Regions from separate parts of the Serratia bockelmannii genome, predicted to be linked through region 2. Evidence: riboswitches for the same ligand, from Rfam matches in the RefSeq annotation. Region 2 holds a riboswitch; each other region holds the start of a gene.
What was found. A riboswitch is a leader RNA that binds a small molecule or an ion and turns the genes downstream of it on or off. The one in region 2 is predicted to bind thiamine pyrophosphate.
Positions count from the first base shown of each region.

Region 1: another riboswitch for thiamine pyrophosphate. It lies ahead of thiB (thiamine ABC transporter substrate binding subunit); the one in region 2 lies ahead of thiC (phosphomethylpyrimidine synthase ThiC).
Region 3: another riboswitch for thiamine pyrophosphate. It lies ahead of ACSJLU_RS15525 (TenA family protein); the one in region 2 lies ahead of thiC (phosphomethylpyrimidine synthase ThiC).
Region 4: another riboswitch for thiamine pyrophosphate. It lies ahead of thiM (hydroxyethylthiazole kinase); the one in region 2 lies ahead of thiC (phosphomethylpyrimidine synthase ThiC).

Region 1 covers NZ_CP196512.1:768,125-771,925, reverse strand. Annotated here, with positions in the region: gene sgrR (HTH-type transcriptional regulator SgrR) at 1-947, shown strand, start outside; TPP riboswitch at 985-1,104, shown strand; gene thiB (thiamine ABC transporter substrate binding subunit) at 1,162-2,148, shown strand; gene thiP (thiamine/thiamine pyrophosphate ABC transporter permease ThiP) at 2,124-3,731, shown strand; gene thiQ (thiamine ABC transporter ATP-binding protein ThiQ) at 3,718-3,801, shown strand, end outside.
Region 2 covers NZ_CP196512.1:314,912-318,712, reverse strand. Annotated here, with positions in the region: gene nudC (NAD(+) diphosphatase) at 1-615, opposite strand, end outside; gene ACSJLU_RS01485 (Rsd/AlgQ family anti-sigma factor) at 717-1,220, shown strand; TPP riboswitch at 1,260-1,384, shown strand; gene thiC (phosphomethylpyrimidine synthase ThiC) at 1,499-3,442, shown strand; gene thiE (thiamine phosphate synthase) at 3,435-3,801, shown strand, end outside.
Region 3 covers NZ_CP196512.1:3,257,986-3,261,786, forward strand. Annotated here, with positions in the region: gene ACSJLU_RS15510 (GlxA family transcriptional regulator) at 1-613, opposite strand, end outside; gene ACSJLU_RS15515 (SDR family NAD(P)-dependent oxidoreductase) at 740-1,474, opposite strand; gene ACSJLU_RS15520 (LLM class flavin-dependent oxidoreductase) at 1,488-2,510, opposite strand; TPP riboswitch at 2,660-2,762, shown strand; gene ACSJLU_RS15525 (TenA family protein) at 2,825-3,508, shown strand; gene ACSJLU_RS15530 (ABC transporter ATP-binding protein) at 3,505-3,801, shown strand, end outside.
Region 4 covers NZ_CP196512.1:3,889,211-3,893,011, reverse strand. Annotated here, with positions in the region: gene ACSJLU_RS18580 (FUSC family protein) at 1-372, opposite strand, end outside; gene mdtN (multidrug transporter subunit MdtN) at 362-1,399, opposite strand; gene ACSJLU_RS18570 (YtcA family lipoprotein) at 1,410-1,673, opposite strand; gene ACSJLU_RS18565 (TetR/AcrR family transcriptional regulator) at 1,891-2,505, shown strand; TPP riboswitch at 2,597-2,693, shown strand; gene thiM (hydroxyethylthiazole kinase) at 2,729-3,520, shown strand; gene thiD (bifunctional hydroxymethylpyrimidine kinase/phosphomethylpyrimidine kinase) at 3,520-3,801, shown strand, end outside.

The DNA.
Region 1 (3,801 bases), 450 kb from region 2:
TACCCTGGCTGCTGGGCAGCGTGCAGGCCATGATCCTGCCGCGCGAATGGCGCGAACTGCCGGACTTCGCCCGCCATCCGGTCGGCACCGGCCCCTACCGCGTGGTGCGCAATCTTCCCAGCCAGATGAAGATCCACGCCTTCGACGACTATTTCGGCTACCGGGCGCTGATCGACGAGGTGAACATCTGGGTGCTGCCGGAGTTCTCCGAAGAGCTGGTGCACTCCGGCGTGCAGCTGCAGGGCGATGAAACCGGCAAAAACGAACTGGAAAGCCGACTGGAAGAGGGCTGTTATTTCTTGCTGTTCGATCAGCGTTCCACGTTGGCCGCCGACCCCGCCATTCGCAGCTGGCTGTGCGAATTGATCAACCCCATTTCATTGCTGAGCCACGCCGGGCCGCTCTACCAGCGCTATTGGTCGCCGGCATACGGCCTGCTGCCGCGCTGGCACCACAACCGCACGCTGGCGCAGCAACCCAAACCGGCGGGGCTGACTGAACTGACGATGACCCACTTCAATGAGCATTCGGAGTTTCACGCCATTCGCCAGGCGATCGAACCGCTGTTGGCGCAGCACGGCATCCGCCTGATCGTACAAAGCGTGGATTACGCCACCTGGCACCAGGGCGACGCGCGCAGCGATCTGTGGCTCGGCAGCGCCAACTTCTATCTGCCGCTGGAGTTTTCGCTGTTCGCCACGCTGTACGAACTGCCGCTGATGCAGCACTGCATGAACGAGGATCTGGCGCAGGACGCGGAGTTATGGCGCGCCAACCGCTTGCCGCTGGCGGAGTTTTGCCAGCGGCTAGTCAGCAACCACCAGCTACATCCGCTGTTCCACCACTGGCTGCAGCTGCACGGCCAGCGCAGCATGCGCGGCGTGCGAATGAACACCCTCGGCTGGTTCGACTTCAAATCCGCCTGGTTTGCCCCGCCGGAGGCATAAGCGCCTTTCGCCCGGGTCGGTTAATCTTTACAATAGCGCCGTCTCAACGGGGTGCGGTGAGTCGGGCCGTGTGCATAAGCCCGATTTTCCGCTGAGAGCACACCCGTCGAACCTGATCCGGTCAATACCGGCGGAGGGATTTGAGCCCAGCGAACCGGCGACGCCGCCTCGCCCCCTCAGATACCCTTGCCCCCTTATTTTTCAGGAGTGCAACGTGGTCAAAAAATATCTGCCCTGCTTATTGCTGCTATGCGCCGCGCCGGTGTTCGCCAAGCCGACGCTGACGGTTTACACCTACGATTCCTTTGCCGCCGACTGGGGCCCTGGCCCGGCGGTAAAAAAAGCCTTCGAAGCCGAGTGCGACTGTGAGCTGAAGTTCGTGGCGCTGGAAGACGGCGTCTCACTGCTCAACCGCCTGCGCATGGAAGGCAAGAACAGCGCCGCCGACGTGGTGCTGGGGCTGGACAACAACCTGTTGCAGGCGGCGCAGCAAACCGGCCTGTTCGCGCCGAGCGGCGTCGACACCGCCAAACTGACGGTGCCGGGCGGCTGGCAGGATACGACCTTCGTGCCTTACGACTACGGGTACTTCGCCTTCGTCTACAACAAAGAAAAACTGAAGAATCCACCGAAGAGCCTGCAGGAGCTGATCAGCAGCGATCGCGACTGGAAGGTGATTTACGAAGATCCGCGCACCAGCACGCCGGGCCTCGGCCTGCTGCTGTGGATGCAAAAAGTGTATGCCGACAAGGCGCCGGCCGCCTGGCAGCAATTGGCGAAGAAGACCGTCACCGTCACCAAAGGTTGGAGCGAGGCCTACGGCCTGTTCCTAAAAGGCGAAGGCGATCTGGTGCTCAGCTACACCACTTCTCCCGCCTATCACCTGATCGCAGAGAAAAAAGACCTTTACGCCGCCGCCACGTTCAGCGAAGGCCACTACCTGCAGGTGGAAGTGGCGGGCAAGCTGAAGGCCGCCAAACAGCCTGAGCTGGCCGAGCGTTTCATGCGGTTCATGGTGACGCCGGCGTTCCAGAACACCATCCCGACCGGCAACTGGATGTATCCGGTGATCAACACCCCGCTGCCCGTCGGCTTTGAGCAGATGAACGTGCCGCAGACCGCGCTGCAATACAGCGCCGAAGAGGTGGCCACACAACGCGGCGGTTGGATCCGGGCATGGCAAACCGCCGTCAGCCGCTGATCCCCCGCTGGCTCTGGCCGGGGCTGCTGGCCGCCGGCGTGATCCTGCTGGTCGCCGCACTGGCGATGGGCTCGCTGTGGCGCCATGCGCCGGACAGCGACTGGCGCGGCCTGTGGCAGGACAGCTACTTGTGGCACGTGGTGCGCTTCACCTTCTGGCAGGCGCTGCTGTCAGCGCTGATTTCGGTGCTGCCCGCCGTTCTGCTGGCGCGTGCGCTCTATCGCCGCCGTTTCCCCGGCCGGCAGCTGTTGCTGCGGCTGTGCGCCATGACGCTGGTGCTGCCGGTGCTGGTGGCGGTGTTCGGCCTGCTCAGCGTCTATGGGCGCCAGGGCTGGCTGGCGACGCTGTGCGGCTGGCTGGGCGTCGAATATGGCTTCTCGCCCTACGGGCTGCAGGGCATTCTGCTGGCGCACCTGTTCTTTAACCTGCCACTGGCCGCCCGCCTGTTGCTGCAGGCGCTGGAGAACATTCCGGTGGAGCAACGCCAACTGGCCGCCCAACTGGGTATGAGCGGCTGGCAGCAGTTCCGCTTCGTCGAATGGCCGGCGCTGCGCCGCCAGATCCTGCCGAGCGGCGCGTTGATCTTCATGCTGTGTTTCGCCAGCTTCGCCACCGTGCTGTCGCTGGGCGGCGGACCGCAGGCCACCACCATCGAACTGGCGATCTACCAGGCGCTGAGTTACGACTACGATCTGGGCCGCGCCGCCATGCTGGCGCTGATCCAGTTAAGCTGTTGTCTGGGGCTGGTTTTGATCAGCCAGCGCCTGAGCCAGGTGCTGCAGGTGGGCCATACCCACGCCCAGCGCTGGCGCAACCCGGAAGACAGCCGGTGGCGGCGCATCAGCGATTTTCTGCTGATCGCCGCCGCGCTGCTGCTGCTGCTGCCGCCCCTGCTGGCGGTGATCGCCGACGGCGCCAATCAGGCCGTCGTCAGCGTGCTGCGCCAGCCGGTGCTGTGGCAGGCGCTGTTCACGTCGCTGCGCATCGCCCTCGGCGCCGGGCTATTGTGCGTGGCGCTCACGATGATGCTGCTGTGGAGCAGCCGCGAGCTGAAGCTGCGACAGCAACTGCGCGGCGGCCAGGCGCTGGAGCTGAGCGGCATGGTGATCCTGGCGATGCCGGGCATCGTGCTGGCCACTGGCTTCTTCCTGCTGCTGAGCGATACGATCGGGCTGCCGCAGTCGCCCTATGCGCTGGTGATCCTCACCAATGCGCTGATGGCGGTGCCCTATGCGCTGAAGGTGTTGGAGAACCCGATGCGCGACCTCGCCGAACGTTACAACCCGCTGTGCCTGTCGCTGGATATCCGCGGTTGGCAGCGGCTGCGGCTGATCGAACTACGCGCCCTGCGCCGCCCGCTGGCGCAGGCGCTGGCCTTCGCCTGCGTGCTGTCGATCGGCGATTTCGGCGTGGTCGCCTTGTTTGGCAATGAGCATTTCCGTACCCTGCCTTTTTACCTGTATCAGCAGATTGGCGCCTACCGCAGCAACGACGGGGCGGTGACCGCGCTGCTGCTGCTGCTGCTGTGCTTCCTGCTGTTTACCCTGATCGAACGCTTACCGGGGCGCCATGCTGACGCTTGAAAAACTGACCTACCTGTATGAACACCTGCCGATGCGCTTTGATCTGCGCATCCAGCCGGGCGAGCGCGTC
Region 2 (3,801 bases):
CATAAAGGCCATCATCAGCGAGTGCGGGAACGGCCAGGGTTGTGAGGTGACGTAACGCAGGTTCTTGATTTCGATATTGCTCTCTTCCATCACTTCGCGCGCTACCGCCTGTTCCAGCGTTTCGCCCACCTCGACGAAGCCGGCCAGCACCGTGTGGATGCCGCCGCGATGGCGCACGTGTTGCGCCAGCAGGATCTGATCGTCGCGCCGAATGGCGACGATCACGCAGGGCGCAATCTGCGGGTAGTACCGCTCTTTGCAGTGGCCGCACAGGCAGGCGCTTTCGGAGCGGCTGAGGTGCATCTCATGGCCGCAGTAGCCGCAATAGCGATGAGAGCGGTAGAAATCCGCCAACTGAACGCCGCGCCCGGCAAGCTGGAACAGACCGCGATCCTGATCCAACAGCTGACGCACCGATCCCATCTCCCGCGGCATCGCCTGGCGCACCAGCCAAACCGGCGCGCCCTCCCATTCACCGATGGTGCGCGCCATGTGGCCCTGCAGCCCGAGGGCGGCGGCCGTCCCCGACGGCAATTCACCGTTCGGTAACCAAAGTTTGCTTTCATGGCTGACAATCCACCAGCCGTTTTCATTGCCCGTTAATGCAAGTTCCATATCGTTGTTGCACAACCTCAGCTTCACTGGCACTCTACAAATCGGCTTTGTTACATTTTAATAACTTACCGGTTACTTTTGTTACTTACACGGAGTCAAACATGCTCAACCGTTTGGAAAGGCTGACTCAGCGCGTTGGCGGTAGTAATGAATTAGTTGATCAATGGCTTCAGGCCCGCAAACAGTTGCTGGTCGCCTACTGCACGCTGGTAGGCCTCAAACCGAATAAAGAAAAGCATACGCCGCTGAATGAAAAAGCGCTGGAGAACTTTTGCCACAACCTGGTGGATTACCTCTCCGCAGGGCATTTTCATATCTATGACAGAATTATCAAACAAGTGGAAGGCGCAGCCAGTCCGAAAATGTCGCTGGCGGTGAACATCTATCCCAAGCTGTGGGCCAATACTGAACAGATCATGGCGTTCCACGATCGCTATACCGAAGTGGATATCGATCAGGAGGTTTGTCTGGAATTCCACCAGGCCTTGTCGGATATCGGCGAAACGCTGGCGGCGCGCTTTGCGCTGGAAGATAAGCTGATCCAGTTGGAAGCAGAAGCCGCGCAGCAACCGCTGCCGGACCAGACGCTGGATCCGGCGCGTTAAAATTTTATAGTTTTTTTTCTTATCCCTCCTATACTGGGGGGCATCTTGTCGGAGTGCCTAGCGCCTGATTTGTTCATCGAATCAGCCAGGCTGAGACCGTTAATTCGGGATCCGCGGAACCTGATCGGGTTAATACCCGCGAAGGGAACAAGAGTAATCTATCGCCACAGGCACGGCCTCCCCCTTGCGGGCGCCCTGCCTTATCGGCCACCATCATTACTCCCTCCGAGCTCCAGACAAGCAACTTTCCCAACCCAACACACTGGTAGGAACTTGCTATGTCTAACATTAATCCACCGCGCGCCCGTAAAGCGCAACGCGAAGCCGCCCAGCAGTTTATCGACACGCTGCAAGGCATGGCTTTCCCAAACTCACGCCGCATCTACCTGCAGGGCTCGCGCCGCGATATCCAGGTGCCGATGCGCGAAATTGAGCTCAGTCCGACCCTGGTCGGCGGCAGCAAAGATAGCCCGCAGTATGAACAGAACGAGGCGATCCCGGTATATGACACCGCGGGCCCCTACGGCGATCCGCAGGCCGAGCTCGATGTGCACGCCGGCCTGGCCAAGCTGCGCGCCGGCTGGATCGACGCGCGCGGCGATACTGCGACCCTGAACGGCGCCAGTTCCGGCTTCACCCAACAGCGGCTGGCGGACGAGGGGCTGGATCACCTGCGCTTCGAACATCTGCCGCTGCCGCGCAAGGCGTTGCCGGGCAAGTGCGTGACCCAGCTGCACTATGCCCGCGCCGGCATCGTCACCCCGGAGATGGAGTTCATCGCCATCCGTGAAAACATGGGGCGCGAACGCATTCGCGGCGAGGTGCTGCGCCACCAGCATCCGGGCCAGGGCTGGGGCGCCAACCTGCCGGACAACATCACGCCGGAGTTCGTGCGCCAGGAAGTGGCCGCCGGCCGCGCCATCATTCCTGCCAACATCAATCACCCGGAGGCGGAGCCGATGATCATCGGCCGCAATTTCCTGGTGAAGGTGAACGCCAATATCGGCAACTCGGCGGTCACGTCGTCGATCGAAGAAGAGGTGGAGAAGCTGGTGTGGGCCACCCGCTGGGGCGCAGACACCGTGATGGATCTCTCCACCGGCCGCTATATTCACGAAACCCGCGAGTGGATCCTGCGCAACAGCCCGGTTCCCATCGGCACCGTGCCTATCTACCAGGCGCTGGAGAAGGTCAACGGCGTGGCGGAAAACCTCACCTGGGCGATGTTCCGCGATACGCTGCTGGAACAGGCGGAACAAGGGGTCGATTACTTCACCATCCACGCCGGCGTGCTGCTGCGCTATGTGCCGATGACCGCCAAACGCCTGACCGGCATCGTGTCGCGCGGTGGCTCGATCATGGCCAAATGGTGCCTGTCGCACCATCAGGAAAACTTCCTCTATCAGCACTTCCGTGAAATCTGCGAGATCTGCGCCGCCTACGACGTTTCGCTGTCGCTCGGCGACGGCCTGCGCCCCGGCTCGATTCAGGACGCCAACGACGAAGCCCAGTTCGCCGAGCTGCATACGCTGGGCGAGCTGACCAAAATCGCCTGGGAATACGACGTGCAGGTGATGATCGAAGGCCCGGGCCATGTGCCGATGCAGATGATCCGCCGCAATATGACCGAAGAGCTGGAACACTGCCACGAAGCGCCGTTCTACACCCTCGGCCCGCTGACCACCGATATCGCCCCGGGCTATGACCATTTCACCTCCGGCATCGGCGCGGCGATGATCGGCTGGTTCGGCTGCGCCATGCTGTGTTACGTCACGCCGAAAGAGCACCTCGGCCTGCCGAACAAAGAAGACGTCAAACAGGGCCTGATCACCTACAAGATCGCCGCCCACGCCGCCGATCTGGCCAAGGGCCATCCGGGCGCGCAGATCCGCGATAACGCCATGTCCAAGGCGCGTTTCGAATTTCGCTGGGAAGATCAGTTCAATCTGGCGCTCGATCCGGCCACCGCGCGCGCCTATCACGACGAAACCCTGCCGCAGGAATCCGGCAAGGTCGCCCACTTCTGCTCAATGTGCGGGCCGAAATTCTGCTCGATGAAGATTTCGCAGGAGGTGCGCGACTACGCCGCCGCCCAGGAGGCCGCCAAGCCGATCGAAGTGCAGCTGACCGGCATGGAGAAAATGTCCGCCGAATTCCGTGCCCGCGGCAGCGAGCTGTATCACAGCGCCGGCACCCTGCAAGAGGAGACAAACAATGACTGATATCACGACCCCCTTCCCGGCAACGCCCCACAAGCTGGGACTCTACCCGGTCGTCAACAGCGTGGAATGGATCGCTCGCCTGCTGGAAGCCGGCGTTACCACGATCCAGCTGCGCATCAAGGATTTGCCTGACGAGCAGGTCGAAGAGGATATCGCCGCCGCCATCGCGCTGGGCCAGCGTTATCAGGCACGGCTGTTCATCAACGACTACTGGCGGCTGGCGATCAAGCATGGCGCCTACGGCGTGCATCTGGGCCAGGAAGATCTCGATACCACCGATCTGGCTGCCATTCACCGCGCCGGGTTGCGGCTCGGCGTGTCCACCCATGACGACGCCGAACTGGCGCGCGCGCTGGCGG
Region 3 (3,801 bases), 2.3 Mb from region 2:
TGAACTGCGCCTGCCCGCCGGGGCGGCGCAGAAACATCACCAGATCCTGCGCCACTTCGCGCGCCTGCACGAAGCCGTAATCATCCTCCACCAGCGCCAGCGTCAGATCGAAGCCGGAACTGACGCCGCCGGAGGTCCAAATCGGCCCGTCCTGCACGTAGATCGGGCCGTTTTCAACCTGCACCCGCGGGAAGCGCGCCTGCAGCGTTTCCGCCAGCCGCCAGTGAGTGGTCGCCCGCCGCCCGTCCAGCAACCCGGCCTCGGCCAGCAGCAGAGCCCCGCCGCAAACCGAAGCGATACGGCGCGTCTGCGGCGCCGCGCGGCGCAGCCAATCCGCCACCAGGGCGCCCTCTTCTTCGGTTGCCCCCTTGCCGGCAACAATGACGGTATCGCGCGGCAGGGCCGGATCGAGATCCGCCAGGCGATGGTCAGCCAACAGGCTCAGCCCGGACAGGCCGTGCACCACCCGGTGAGATTGCGTAGTGGCGACCGCGATCTGATACAGCGGCGTCTCGGCGGAACTCAGGCGATTAGCCTGCATCAGAATATCGGCGATGCCCGCCGCTTCGAACAGCATGCCCCCTTCAGGGACGATAATCAGGAATGTATGCATGGCGATAATTACAAGAAAGAGCAAAACAGGCCAGACAACCACTGTATAAGAAAAGCGCCGCGGGTTCACCCTGCGGGCATAAAAAAGCCCGCCGATAACCTCGACGGGCCTGGAAGGAATAGCCATTCAAACCTGCGGCAAGCTCACCCCGCCGGCGCGCGCCAATTGCGCCAGTAGCGCCGTTTGAAACGCCTCGTCGTGTACCGCTGCATGGGGTTCGAGGCGCTGCTGATGGTGCCAATAGCCGCCGGACGCCAGGGCCTGCGGTTCATCGCTGCTCACCAGCCACGCCTGCGTCACATGCCCCAGCGCCAGATCGTCGGGCGCGTCCGCGCCGCCCATTTTGGTTGGCACCCAACCGGGATCGACCGCGCTGCTGATCACGTCAGGCCACAGGCGCGCCACGGCGGCGGCCAGCGCGGTGACGAACAGTTTGCTGTCCGAATAAGAGCCTGCGGCGCCGCCAAGCCAATCCACGCCGTTCAGTTCCGCCACGCCGTCAAAGTGCATACTGCTGCTCAGATAGACGATACGCTTGGGGCGTTCGATCAGGGCCGTCAGCAGGTAGGGCGCTATGACGTTCACCGGCATCACCTGCGGTCCGGTAAACATACCGGCATTGTGGATCACCGCGTCCGGGCGACCGAGGCGATTGACCTGCTCGGCGAGCTGCCGGATCTGCTGCACATCGGACAGATCGCCGATCGTCGCCTGTGCACCGCGATCCAGCAGATCGCGCACCGCGTCCAGACGGCCGGGCTCACGCGCATGCAGAATCACCTGATGCCCTTCGTCCAACAGCGTTTGCGCGGCGGCGCGGCCCAGCCCGTCCACCGAGCCGGTAATGAAAATGCGTGACATCCAGCTCCTCCGTTTAGCGCCAGCCGAGCGCCGGCGCGACATGGGTTAAAATCGATTCGATAACGTGGGCGTTGTAATCCACGCCCAGTTGGTTAGGCACGGTCAGCAGCAAGGTATCCGCTTCGGCGATGGCCTCGTCCTGCGCCAGCTGTTCGATCAGCGCGTCAGGTTCTGCGGCGTAACTGCGGCCAAAGATCGCCCGGGTTTGCGCATCGATATACCCCAGTTGGTCGCCTTCCTTACCGCTGCCGCCGAAGTAGTTGCGATCCCGCTGATCCACCAGCGCGAAGATGCTACGGCTCACGGAAACCCGCGGCTCATGCGTGTGGCCGGCCTCTTGCCAGGCGGCGCGGTAGGCGCGGATCTGCTTGGCTTGCTGGATGTGGAAGGGTTCGCCGGTCTCGTCGTTCTTGAGCGTCGAGCTTTGCAGGTGCATGCCGAGCTTCGCCGCCCAGACGGCGGTGGCATTGGAGCCGGCGCCCCACCAGATGCGGTCGCGCAGCCCGGCGGAAAACGGTTCCGGCCGCAGCAGCCCGGGCGGATTCGGGAACATCGGCTGTGGATTGGGCTCGGCGAACCCTTCGCCGCGCAGCGCTTCCAGGAACACTTCGGTATGGCGGCGGGCCATGTCCGCATCGGTTTCGCCGTCGGCCGGGGCATAGCCGAAATAGCGCCAGCCGTCGATCACCTGCTCCGGCGAGCCGCGGCTGATGCCAAGCTGCAGCCGCCCGCCGGCGATCAGATCCGCCGCGCCAGCGTCCTCCACCATGTACAGCGGATTTTCATAGCGCATGTCGATCACGCCGGTGCCGATCTCGATGCGTTGGGTTTTGGCGCCGATGGCGGCCAACAGCGGGAACGGCGATCCCAGCTGGCGCGCGAAGTGGTGCACGCGAAAATAGGCGCCGTCCGCCCCCAGATCTTCGGCGGCGACCGCCAGATCGATGGACTGCAGCAGCGCATCCGCCGCGGAACGGGTGCCGGACTGGGCGGAAGGCGACCAGTGGCCAAACGAGAGAAAACCAATCTTTTTCATCGGGCATCATCCTCAGAGGCAAAACATGAGCCTACAGTGACAAAAACCGCGCGCCTTGCGCCAGCAAAATCACCCTCGATCGCACTAAACGAACCGATTGCCGCCGCACCGCCCGGCGATTGTAATCAAAAAACAAATGTCGTATAACAAGCAGCTCCGAGGGGTGTCCTGTTACGGGCTGAGATGGCGCAAGCCGAACCCTTTGAACCTGATCTGGGTCATGCCAGCGAAGGGACGGTTAGGCAACAACGCTCTCACCCGTTGCCTGTTCATACCCCAGCGTGCCCGGATCTCCACTGACTCAAGGAGGTCCCATGTCCATCACTACCCTGTTCGAAAGCGGTCTTTACGGCCGGCTGCGCCACCATGCCGGCAGCCACTGGCAAGATTACGTCGATCATCCATTTCTGCAGCAGCTGGCCGCCGGCACCTTGCCTGAACGCGCTTTTCGCCGCTACCTGACCCAGGACTATCTGTTTCTGCTGCACTTCGCCCGCGCCTACGCGCTGCTGGTCAGCAAGCTGCGCACCCTGCCGGAGATGCGCGCCGCCACCGCCTCGCTCAACGGCATCGTCGCCGAACTGCCGTTGCACGTGGCCTACTGCGCCGAATGGGGGCTGAGCGAAGCGCAGATCGCCGCCCAGCCGGAAGCGGCGGAAACCATGAACTACACCCGCTACGTGCTGGATATCGGCCATGCCGGCGACGCCCTCGATCTGCTGGCCGGCCTGCTGCCCTGCGTGGCCGGCTATGCCGAAATCGGCCTGCGGCTGCTGCACGATCCCGCCACTCAGATGGAGGGCAATCCTTACGCCTCCTGGATCCGCAACTACGGCGACGAGGGCTATCTGGCCGGCGTGCGTGCCGCCATCGAACTGCTGGAAACCGTCGGCCACCAGCGCGGCGCACAAGGCCGCTTCACCGAGCTGGCGCAGATTTTCACCACCGCCACCCAGCTGGAATCGGCATTTTGGCAGATGGGGCTGAACGCCTCATGACCTCCCCGCTTCTCCCACCCGGCATCCAGGTGCGGGATCTCAGCCTGCGTTTCGGTCAGCAAATCGTCTTCGACCGGCTGAGCTTCGACATCGCCGGCGGCAGCTTCGTCGCCCTGCTCGGCGCCAGCGGCGCCGGCAAAACCAGCCTGCTGAAGATCATCGCCGGCCTGGCGCAGGCCAGTTCGGGTACGGTGACCGGCAGCGACGGTTTGCCGATCGCCGGGCGCATCGCCTACATGGGGCAAAAAGACCTGCTCTACCCGTGGCTGACCGTCGAAGAGAACGTCGCCCTC
Region 4 (3,801 bases), 1.6 Mb from region 2:
GAACAGTACCCCAACCTTGGTCACCCGCATCAGGAACACGCTGAGGAAAAACAGCGCGCTGGAGAGCAGGATGCGCAGCATCGGGTAGTCGTAGGTGAACTTCAGTACCAGGATAGCGGCGCCGATCGCCAGCGTGGAGCTGACGAAAAACAGGATGCCGATCGTGCGGGTGATAACGATATTGGACTGCGTGATAAAGAAGACAGCGATCAGCGACAGCGCCAGCCACGGCACCTGCAGCGTCTGCGAGATCACGATGGCGATCGCGCTGGAGAGCAGGGCACGGATCACCAGGTTGATGCGGCTGTCCGAAGGGCGCAGTTCGTCGATCAACGAGGACAGCCAGCCGCGAGACATCGTTTTATTCTTCATGGCGCAGGTTCAGCTTGGCCACCGCCGAAGCGCCCACGCGGAACAGCGCCGGGTTGGGGGCCTCGACCGCGATCTTGACCGGGAAGCGCTGCGACACGTGCACCCAGTTGATGTTGCGCGACACGTTGGGTAGCCCGCCCAGCACGGTGCCGCCGTCGTCGGGCTGCACGCCGTAGCTGATCGATTCCACCTTGCCGCTGAAGGTCTGGCCGGCGTCGCTCATTAAATACAGCGTGGCCGGCACGCCGGGATGCACGCCTTTCAGGTCGGTTTCGCGGAAGTTGGCGACCACGTACCAGTGGCGGGTGTCAATCAGCGTGAACACCGGTTTGGCGCTGGAGGCATATTGGCCGACGGTGGTTTTCAGGGAGGCGATGCGGCCGTCGAACGGCGCTCTCACCTCGGTGAACTCCAGGTTCAGGTTGGCGATGGCGATGTCGGCCTGCACTTCGGCGCGCTGTGCGACCAGGGCTTCGACGCCGCTGACGGCGGCTTCCGCCTGTTTCGCCTGCAGCAATGCGGCCTGCAATTCCGCCTGCGCCGAGCGCTGGGAGGTGCGGGCGGTTTCCACTTCTTCCGCCGAAACGTAGTTCTTGCCGAGCAGCTTTTGCCGGCGGTTAAGGGTGTCGGTCGCCTGCGCCACCAGCGCCTGTGAGCGTTTGATGATGGCGTTCATCGATTCGGCGTTGTACTGCTGTGCGTTGACCGAACGCTGCGTCAGCTTGATCTGTTCATTCAGCGTGATCAGGCGCGCTTCGCTGGCCGCCAGCGCGTCCTGGTAAGGGCGCGGATCGATGCGGAACAGCAGATCGCCTTGCCGCACTTCCTGGTTGTCGCGGATCGGCATCTCGACGATGCGACCGTTCACCTCCGGCACCACGTCGATGGTGTCGGCATAGGCGTAGGCATCGTCGGTACTGGGGGCGTTTTCCACCCGCCAGACGACGACGGCGGCCACGATGAATGTCAACGCCAGGATGGTAAGCACCAGCAGTCTGCGCCGGTTTGGGGTGTGTGGTTGGGTCATGGCGTCAGTCTCAGTGGGGGAAAACCAGTAACCAGATCAGCATGGCGATCAGCGCGGTCAGCGCCGGATACGTCAGCAGCTGCGGCGCCAGCCAGGCGCGTTTTTCCGGGGTGCGCAGCAGCAGGTGGATCGCCACCATACCCGCCACGCCGCCGCACAGGCAAAACAGCCAGTCGGGGAACGAAGCGCCGAACACCACTATCGACGGTGCCGGCGAGCACCCGGTGAGCAACAGCGCGGTCAGGCAGGTGATGAGCAGTTTTTTGTCGGGCATAGGGCATTCTCTGACGATTGGCTTGGGCGACGGGCCGAATGAAATGACTCTTTTTCAGTGAGTGAGGTCACTGTTTGTCTTCCCCACGCTTGCGTCAGGGTAAACTAGAATAAATACTCTACTCTAAACTAGAGGGGTTAATCTAGTTTTTTGTGTCGCCCTGCCTTCGTAGCGGCAAATGGGTATAATGCGTTGATGACAGCGGGCAGAAACGAATATGCAAATCGACGAAAACATCACCGGGCGAGAGCCACAGCAGGAAAGAGGGCGGCAACGCGTACAAACCATTCTGGATTCGGCGGCGGCGATCGTGGCGCAGGACGGCCTGGCGGCGCTCAGCATGCAGCGGCTCGCCAAGCACGCCAAAACCTCCATCGGTTCGATGTATCACTTTTTTCCCGATCGCCACGCGGTGATCAAGGCGCTGGCAGATCGGCATACCGAGTCGATTGAGGCGCTGGTGCGCGACATGGCGTTGGCCAGTGACGATGAGTGGCGGCGCCTCTCCGCTGAAGCGGTGATCCAGCGGCTGTTTTCACCCTATGCGCAGTACCTGCGTGAGCATGCCGACTACCTGCCGGTGATGCGGGAAATGAACCTGCCGGATGAAAAGTCCAGCTTCCTGACGCTGATCGCCAGCGTGTTGCAGCTGCGCCGCCCCGAGACCGCCGAAGCGGAGATCCTGCAGCAAACCCGGCTGTTGCAAAGCCTGGTGGCCGGTACGCTGCACCATATCTTCAAGACGGCGCCGCAGAGCGTGGCGTTCACGCTGGCGGAGCTGCCCGGCGTGCTGAGCCTGTATCTGGCGGGAAAAGAGGGAAACATCGCTTAGGCGCGAGTCAATTTATTCGCTTGTTTGTCCGCGCCGCCGCTGGCATGATCCCCTGCAGGGATTAACGCAACGTTGATCACAACCTATTGATTTTCATGACTCGGGGTGCCCTTCTACGTGAAGGCTGAGAAATACCCGTATTACCTGATCTGGATAATGCCAGCGTAGGGAAGTCACGGCCGCCCAGCCGGCGCCGCCTTCTTGAACGCCGGTTGGGAGGAATATGATCGCTCGACCTGATGCACTACCCGGCGCGCGCGCCGCGGCCTGTCTGACCCAATTCCAACAGCGCCCTCCGCTGATCCACTGCCTGACTAACGAAGTGGTGCAATCGCTGACCGCCAACGTGTTGCTGGCGCTCGGCGCTTCCCCGGCGATGGTGGTGGAGCCGCAAGAGGCGGCGCAGTTCAGCGCGCTGGCCGACGGCCTGCTGATCAACGTCGGCACCCTCAACGCGCTGCGTGCCGAATCGATGCGGGCGGCGGTGGCCGCCGCCAATCGGGCCGGCAAGCCCTGGACGCTGGATCCGGTGGCGGTCGGTGCGCTCTCCTACCGCACCGCCTTCGCCAAACAGCTGCTGGACGAGAAACCGGCGGCGATACGCGGCAACGCTTCGGAAATCATGGCGCTCAGTGGGTTGCTGGCCAGCGGCCGCGGCGTGGACAGCGGCGACGATTCCTTGGCGGCATTGCCCGCCGCGCGTGAGCTGGCGCGGCGCAGCGGCGCGGTGGTGGCGGTCACCGGCGCGGTGGATTACGTCACCGACGGCCAGCGCGATTGGGCGATCGAAGGCGGTTCCCCGCTGATGACGCGGGTGGTGGGCACCGGCTGCGCGCTGTCGGCGGTGGCGGCGGCGTTTTGCGCCCTGCCGGGCGATCGCCTGGATAACGTGGCGACCGCCTGCCGAGTGATGTCCCACTGCGGCGGCCTCGCGGCCAGGCAGGCCGCCGGGCCGGGCAGCTTTACGCCGGCGTTCCTCGACGCGCTGTATCAACTGCGCGGGGAGGATCTGTGATGAAACGCATTAACGCGCTGACCATCGCCGGCACCGATCCCAGCGGCGGCGCCGGCATTCAGGCCGATTTGAAAGCTTTCTCGGCGCTCGGCGCTTACGGCACCTCGGTGATCACCGCGCTGGTGGCGCAGAATACCCGCGGCGTGCAGTCGGTGTATTACATCGATCCGGCGTTCGTCGCCGCGCAGCTGGACTCGGTATTCAGCGACGTGCGCATCGACAGCGTCAAGATCGGCATGCTGGCCAACGCTGACATCGTGCAGGCGGTGGCCGAACGGCTG